DNA from 3 places in the Luteipulveratus mongoliensis genome. Region 2 is predicted to be linked to each of the others. Evidence: riboswitches for the same ligand, from Rfam matches in the RefSeq annotation. Region 2 holds a riboswitch; each other region holds the start of a gene.
What was found. A riboswitch is a leader RNA that binds a small molecule or an ion and turns the genes downstream of it on or off. The one in region 2 is predicted to bind cobalamin.
Positions count from the first base shown of each region.

Region 1: another riboswitch for cobalamin. It lies ahead of metE (5-methyltetrahydropteroyltriglutamate--homocysteine S-methyltransferase); the one in region 2 lies ahead of VV02_RS21210 (putative cobaltochelatase).
Region 3: another riboswitch for cobalamin. It lies ahead of VV02_RS04420 (ribonucleoside-diphosphate reductase subunit alpha); the one in region 2 lies ahead of VV02_RS21210 (putative cobaltochelatase).

Region 1 is NZ_CP011112.1:945,653-947,848, forward strand. It holds gene VV02_RS04395 (ABC transporter ATP-binding protein) at 1-635, shown strand, start outside; cobalamin riboswitch at 696-892, shown strand; gene metE (5-methyltetrahydropteroyltriglutamate--homocysteine S-methyltransferase) at 1,027-2,196, shown strand, end outside.
Region 2 is NZ_CP011112.1:4,468,170-4,470,365, reverse strand. It holds gene cbiE (precorrin-6y C5,15-methyltransferase (decarboxylating) subunit CbiE) at 1-703, opposite strand, end outside; cobalamin riboswitch at 782-965, shown strand; gene VV02_RS21210 (putative cobaltochelatase) at 1,070-2,196, shown strand, end outside.
Region 3 is NZ_CP011112.1:953,274-955,469, reverse strand. It holds gene VV02_RS04425 (glycoside hydrolase family 35 protein) at 1-485, opposite strand, end outside; cobalamin riboswitch at 725-941, shown strand; gene VV02_RS04420 (ribonucleoside-diphosphate reductase subunit alpha) at 1,083-2,196, shown strand, end outside.

The DNA.
Region 1 (2,196 bases), 3.5 Mb from region 2:
TTGTCCTGGACGGCAAGGACATTCACTCCTACCCAGCCAAAGAGGTCGCCCGACGACTGGGCCTGTTGCCGCAGACGGCCATCGCCCCGGATGGCATCACGGTGGCCGACCTGGTCGGGCGCGGGCGGTTCCCGCATCAGAGCCTGCTGCGCCAGTGGACCCGCGAGGACGAGGTCGCGGTGCAGGAGGCGATGATCCGTACGACGGTGCAGGACCTGGCACATCGGCACGTCGACGAGCTGTCCGGGGGCCAGCGCCAACGGGTCTGGCTCGCCATGGTGCTCGCCCAGCAGACGCCGATCCTGATGCTGGACGAGCCGACGACCTACCTCGACATCGCCCACCAGCTCGACGTGCTCGAGCTGTGCCGCGACCTCAACGAACACTCCGGCCACACGGTCGTCGCCGTGCTGCACGACCTGAACCACGCGGCCCGCTACGCCACACATCTGATCGCCATGCGCGACGGTGCGGTGCTGGACTACGGCGCACCGGCTCAGGTGCTGACCAGCGATCTGGTGCAGGAAGCGTTCGGCGTCGAGTGTCTGATCCATCCCGACCCGGCGACCGGGACACCGATGGTCGTTCCCCTCGATCCGCGCCGATCGCGTCAATCGGTCGGCGACCCGACCTAGACTCGACGATGCAGCTGGTTCGCCGGCGTGGTCATGAGGAGCCCCTCGTAAGGCCACGCACGGTGTCGAGCCGCGGATGGCGTACGCGTCGCCCGCGGTGAGAGGGAACCCGGTGAGACTCCGGGACTGTCCCGCAGCGGTGAGTGGGAACGAACGCCGTCACGAGCACTGGGTACGCCTGGGAAGCGATGGCCATTAGGTGCGGCAACCGCCGCGCGCCCACGAGTCCGAAGACCTGCCGGTTGCGCCGGGTACGCCGTATCCGGCGGTCACCGCCTCGTGGACAGGGCGCAGACCTCTTCGACTCGCCGGCGTGTTCGTCGCGCGGGTCGTCCTGGTGCTGTGCCCGTTGGGTGGAGACCGTCCCCACTGCACCAGGGAGATCACTCTCGTGACAACACCATTCACCGCCACCGTTCTCGGGCTTCCGCGCATCGGGCCGAAGCGTGAGCTGAAGAAGGCCGTCGAGTCCTACTGGGCCGGCCGCATCGACGCCGACGACCTTGCGGAGCAAGCTCGCGCGTTGCGTGAGCGTCAGCTGCGCGAGCTCGCCGATGCCGGGCTCGACTCGATTCCCGTCGGCACGTTCAGCTATTACGACCAGATCCTCGACACCGCAGTCATGCTCGGCGCTCTGCCCGAGCGCTACGCCACGGTGGACGAGCCGATCGACCAGTACTTCGCTGCCGCCCGTGGCACCGAGGAGCTCGCGCCATTGGAGATGACGAAGTGGTTCGACACCAACTACCACTACATCGTCCCGGAGATCGCGCCGGCGACGACGTTCTCCCTCCATCCCGAGAAGCTGCTCGCCGAGCTCCAGGAGGCGAAAACCCTTGGTGTCGCTGCTCGTCCGGTTGTTGTTGGGCCGGTGACGTTCCTCAAGCTGGCCAAGGCCGTCGGCTCCGACGAGCCGCTGATCGCGCGCGTTGCCGAGCTCGTTCCGCTGTACGTCGACCTGCTGGGTCAGCTCGCCGCTGCCGGTGCCGAGTGGGTCCAGCTCGACGAGCCGTCCCTGGTCACGGACCTGAATCCGGACGAGCTGGGGCTGGTGCGATCGACGTACGACGCCTTGTCGGCAGCCGAGAACCGGCCGGCCATCCTGGTCGCGACGTACTTCGGGCGGCTCGGTGAAGCGGCCTCGGCGCTCGCGTCCGTCGAGGGCATCGCGGTGGATCTGGTGGCCGGCTCGGAGCCGGACGCTGCGGCGCTGAAGGGCAAGCACGTCGTTGCCGGTGTCGTCGACGGGCGCAATGTGTGGCGTACCGACCCGGACCGTGCGCTCGCCGCGCTCGCTTCTTTGGAAGGGGTCGCTGCGTCGGTTGCGGTGTCCACGTCCTGCTCGCTGCTCCACGTCCCGTACTCGCTGGACGCGGAGCGCGATTTGGATGTGTCGCTGCGGTCGTGGCTTGCCTTCGGCGCGGAGAAGGTCCGGGAGGTCTGCGCGCTTGCGTCAGCGCACGGTAGCGCCGGTCACGAGCCAGCCGAGCTCGAGCTCACGCGGGCGGCGTTCGGTGCGCGCAGGAACGACCCGCGCCTTCGCCGAGCGGAGGTTCACGAC
Region 2 (2,196 bases):
TGTCGCGCTTGGTGAGCTGGCCGTCGTGCTCGAAGGCGTCGTCGGGCAGCCCGGCAACCAGTCCGTGCGACGGCGCATCGGCAGGGCAGGTGATGCACAGGATGTTGAGCCGGGAGACCTCGGCGCTCCAGGTCTCGGCCCTGCCGCGGGCCACCCACTCGTCCGGAGCGGCCAGGTTGGACCAGGCGGTCATCTCGGCGGTGCCCATGCCCTGCTCGGTCAGCAGCTCGGCGACGGCCCCTGGGGTCGACTCGTCGGCGGACAGCACGGTGAGGCGGCGTCGCGGTGCGAGGCGGCGAGCCAGGTCCTCGACCGGTCGGTCGACCAGCGAGACGACGGTGGCCGACTCGTAGGGCCAGCCCATCCGGGCGTGGGCGAGCGAGACCGACGAGACCGCTGGCACGATCTCGACCCGCTCGGGTCCGAGCAGGTCGATCAAGGTCGTGCCGACGCCGGAGAGCAGCGGGTCACCGGACGCGAGAGCCACCAGCCGGCGGCCGTCGTACTGGGCCAGGAGTGCCGGGAGACCTTCGCGCAGGGGAGAGGGCCACGACCGGCGTACCTGCCTCGGCACGTCGGGCACCATGTCGAGGTGCCGACGTCCCCCGACGACGACCTCGGCACCCAGCACGATCTCCTGTCTCGAACGCGGAAGGCCCGACCAGCCATCAGCGCCGATCCCCACGACAGTCACGGTGTTCACAGGCGGGACCCTAACCACAAACCACCGTCTCGGCCTCGACCGACAGGCGCAGCGCTGTTCACAAGCGGACGCTAGGGTGCGAAGCGGCAGATGCGAGGTGCCCCTAGCAGGGAGAATCGGGAAGCCGGTGAGATTCCGGCACAGGACCCGCTGCGGTGACCGAGACAGCCACTGACACTGCGCGTGCGCAGCCACTGGGAGACCGGGAAGGCGTGTCAGTGGGCTCGGAAGTCCGAAGACCGGCCTCGCAGCAACCGACGTGCCGCGTGTGTCCGGTGCGTCCGTGGGAACGTGACGACGATGCCGGACCGAGGGAGCCTGCGACCTCGGCCGGAGGAGGAGTCTCGTCCAGAGGGATCAGTCTTCATGCAGGCTTCACCGACCTTTCCGTTCACCGCCGTCGTCGGCTCCGACGACATGTCGCTCGCGCTGCTGCTGACATCCGTCGCCCCTGAGGTGGGCGGCGTCCTCGTCCGCGGCGAGAAGGGCACCGCCAAGTCGACGATGGTGCGCGCGCTCGCTGCGCTGCTGCCTGACGTCGCGGTGGTCGAGGGCTGCCGGTTCTCGTGCGACCCGTCCCACCCGGACCCGCGTTGTCCCGACGGCCCGCACTCTGGCTCGCCGACCACGCGCCCCGCCCGGCTCGTCGAGCTCCCCGTCGGCGCGAGCGAGGACCGGGTCATGGGCTCGCTGCACCTGCACAAGGCGTTGTCGGAGGGCGTGGCGGAGTACGAGCCCGGCCTGCTGGCCGCCGCCCACCGCGGACTGCTCTACGTCGACGAGGTCAACCTGCTGCACGATCACCTGGTCGACGTCCTGCTCGACGCCGCGGCCATGGGGCGCTCGACCGTGGAGCGCGAGGGCGTCTCGGTCTCGCACGCCTCACGCTTCGTGCTCGTCGGCACCATGAACCCTGAGGAGGGCGAGCTCCGCCCACAGCTGCTCGACCGCTTCGGCCTGACCGTCGAGGTACGCGCACCTCGCGATCCGCAGACCCGCGTCGAGGTCGTACGCCGGCGCCTGGCTTTCGATGCCGACCCCGCCGGTTTCGCAGCGGCCTGGGCTGCCGACGAGGCTGCCCTCGCCGACCGAGTCATCAACGCTCGCAAGGCGGTTGGTTCGGTGGACCTGTCAGATCGGGCGTTGACCAAGATCGCCGAAGTGTGTGCGGCGTTCGAGGTGGATGGCATGCGTGCCGACCTGGTCACCGCGCGTGCGGCCGCTGCGCATGCAGCCTGGGAGGGTCGCTCTGCGGTCACGACCGAGGACATCCGGGTCGCGGCACGGCTGTCGATCCCGCACCGTCGTCGACGCAACCCGTTCGATGCCCCGGGGCTCGACGAAGACCTGCTGGACCAGCTGCTGGGCGACGACGAGCCGCCACCGCCGCCACCGCCCCCGACGGATGGCGAACCGAGCGACTCGGACACCGGCGACGGCGAGCCCGAGCCGCCCGCTCAAAACGGACCCGCGGACGACACGTCGGAGCCCCC
Region 3 (2,196 bases), 3.5 Mb from region 2:
GCCCGCAGTCCATCACGGAGGTGAGTGAGATAGGCCAGATCGCTGCCGTACGAGCCATATTCGTTCTCGATCTGCAGCATTGTCACGTTGCCGCCTCTCGTGACCTGGCGGGCCGCGATGCGCGGGATGAGCTCGTCGAACCATCGGTCGACGGCCTCGAGATAGGTCGAGTCGGCCGTGCGGATGTGGATATCTGGCGTGCCGGTCAGCCACGCGGGGAGCCCACCGTTGTCCCACTCGGCGCAGATGTACGGGCCTGGCCGCACGATCGCCTGGAGACCGGCGGTCGCGACCTGCTCGAGGAACGCCTCGATGTCGGCGAACCCGTCGAACCGGAAGTCGCCGGGCTGCGGCTCGTGCAGATTCCACGGGACATAGGTCTCGATCGTGTCCAGACCCATGGCACGACAGAGCTCGAGGCGAGGACGCCACTGATCAGGGTGAACCCGCGCGTAGTGGAACGCGCCCGAGATGATCTGCGGCATCGTGTCTCCTGTTGCTTTTATAGCACCGTCGGTTGAACGACCGTAGCAGGTCCGTCGGTTGAGCCAGCGGAGCCGAGTCGAAACCAGGCAACCTCGAGCGCTTGAGTCTCCCTTGCACGCACCGGGTCTCGATACGCCTCCGCTAGCGCTCCGGCCACTCGACCGGCGGGGTGCGGGTAGCACCGGCTTAGGTCGATGTCCACGACATCTGTGGCTAGCGTGTCGCGAACACCCCCACATATGGTGGTCATGTTGCTGGTTCGACCCCATATGTTCCAGATGTGAGGTCGTCGTAAGAGGGAACCCGGTGTGAGTCCGGGACTGCCCCGCAGCGGTGAGTGGGAACGACAGCCGTCATGACGCACTGGGCTTACAGCCTGGGAAGCGACGGCCAGTAGATGGGCCAACCAGCCCGTGCCCGCGAGTCCGAAGACCTGCCAGCAAGCAGCCGCCCCATCGGGCGGCTGTGTCTGCTGGCCTCGTGGGAGGGCTGGTGGGCGGGTACGTCGGTCGCGCCTCTGGCGACCGTCGATGCCTCGTCCCCCGCTCACCGCTCGCGGCCTGCTGACCACAGACCGCGAGGGAGGACGAGACCGGATGTCGACCATCCATGTCACCAAGCGCGATGGATCGCGCGAGCCGTACAACGCCGACCGCATCAACCGCGCCATCGAACGTGCCGCCGAGGGCCTGCCCGACGCGATGTCGATGACGATGCAGATCGCCTCGGAGCTGGAGATCACGCTCTTCGACGGCATCACGACCGAGCAGCTCGACGAAGCCGCCATCCAGGTGGCCGTGCAGAACGTGAAGGACCACCCGGACTTCGACGTGGTCGCCTCGCGGCTGCTGCTGAAGACGATCTACAAGAACGTACTCGGCGACTTCGAGACGCAGACCGAGCTCGCGCTGCTGCACCAGGCACGCTTTCCCGGCTACATCCGCGAGGCCGTCGAGGACGGGCTCTTCGACCCACGGCTCGCCTCGGCGTTCAACCTGGAAGAGCTGGCCGCAGCGCTGGACCATCATCTCGACGACGGGCTGCGCTACATCGGCATCATCACCCTCCGAAACCGTTATATGGCAACGGGTCCGGCGAAGCGGCCGCTGGAGGTGCCGGCGTACTTCTGGATGCGGGTCTCGATGGGCCTCTCGGTCAACGAGAAGGATCCGACCCAGGCGGCCATCCGCTTCTATCGGAAGATGTCCAGCCTCGACTACCTCGCCGCGGGCTCGACCCTGGTCAACGCGGGGACGATCACCCCGCAGCTGTCCAACTGCTTCGTCATGCAGATGGACGACGACATGGAGCACATCGCCAAGTCGATGCGCGACGTCATGTGGCTCACCAAAGGCACTGGTGGCATTGGCCTTTCGGTCACCAAGCTCCGCTCGGAGGGCTCGCCGATCCGGTCGAACAACACCAGCTCCACCGGGCCGATCCCGTTCATGCACACCGTCGACTCGATCCTGCGGGCCGTATCTCGCGGCGGCAAGAAGTTCGGCGCGCTCTGCTTCTACATGGAGAACTGGCACCTCGACTTCCCGCAGTTCCTCGACCTGCGTCAGAACGCCGGTGACCCCTATCGCCGCGCCCGCACCGCCAACACCGCCGTCTGGATCTCCGACGAGTTCATGAAGCGCGTCGAGGCCGACGCGGCCTGGTACCTCTTCGACCCTCTGGAGACACCCGACCTCGTCGAGCTGGTCG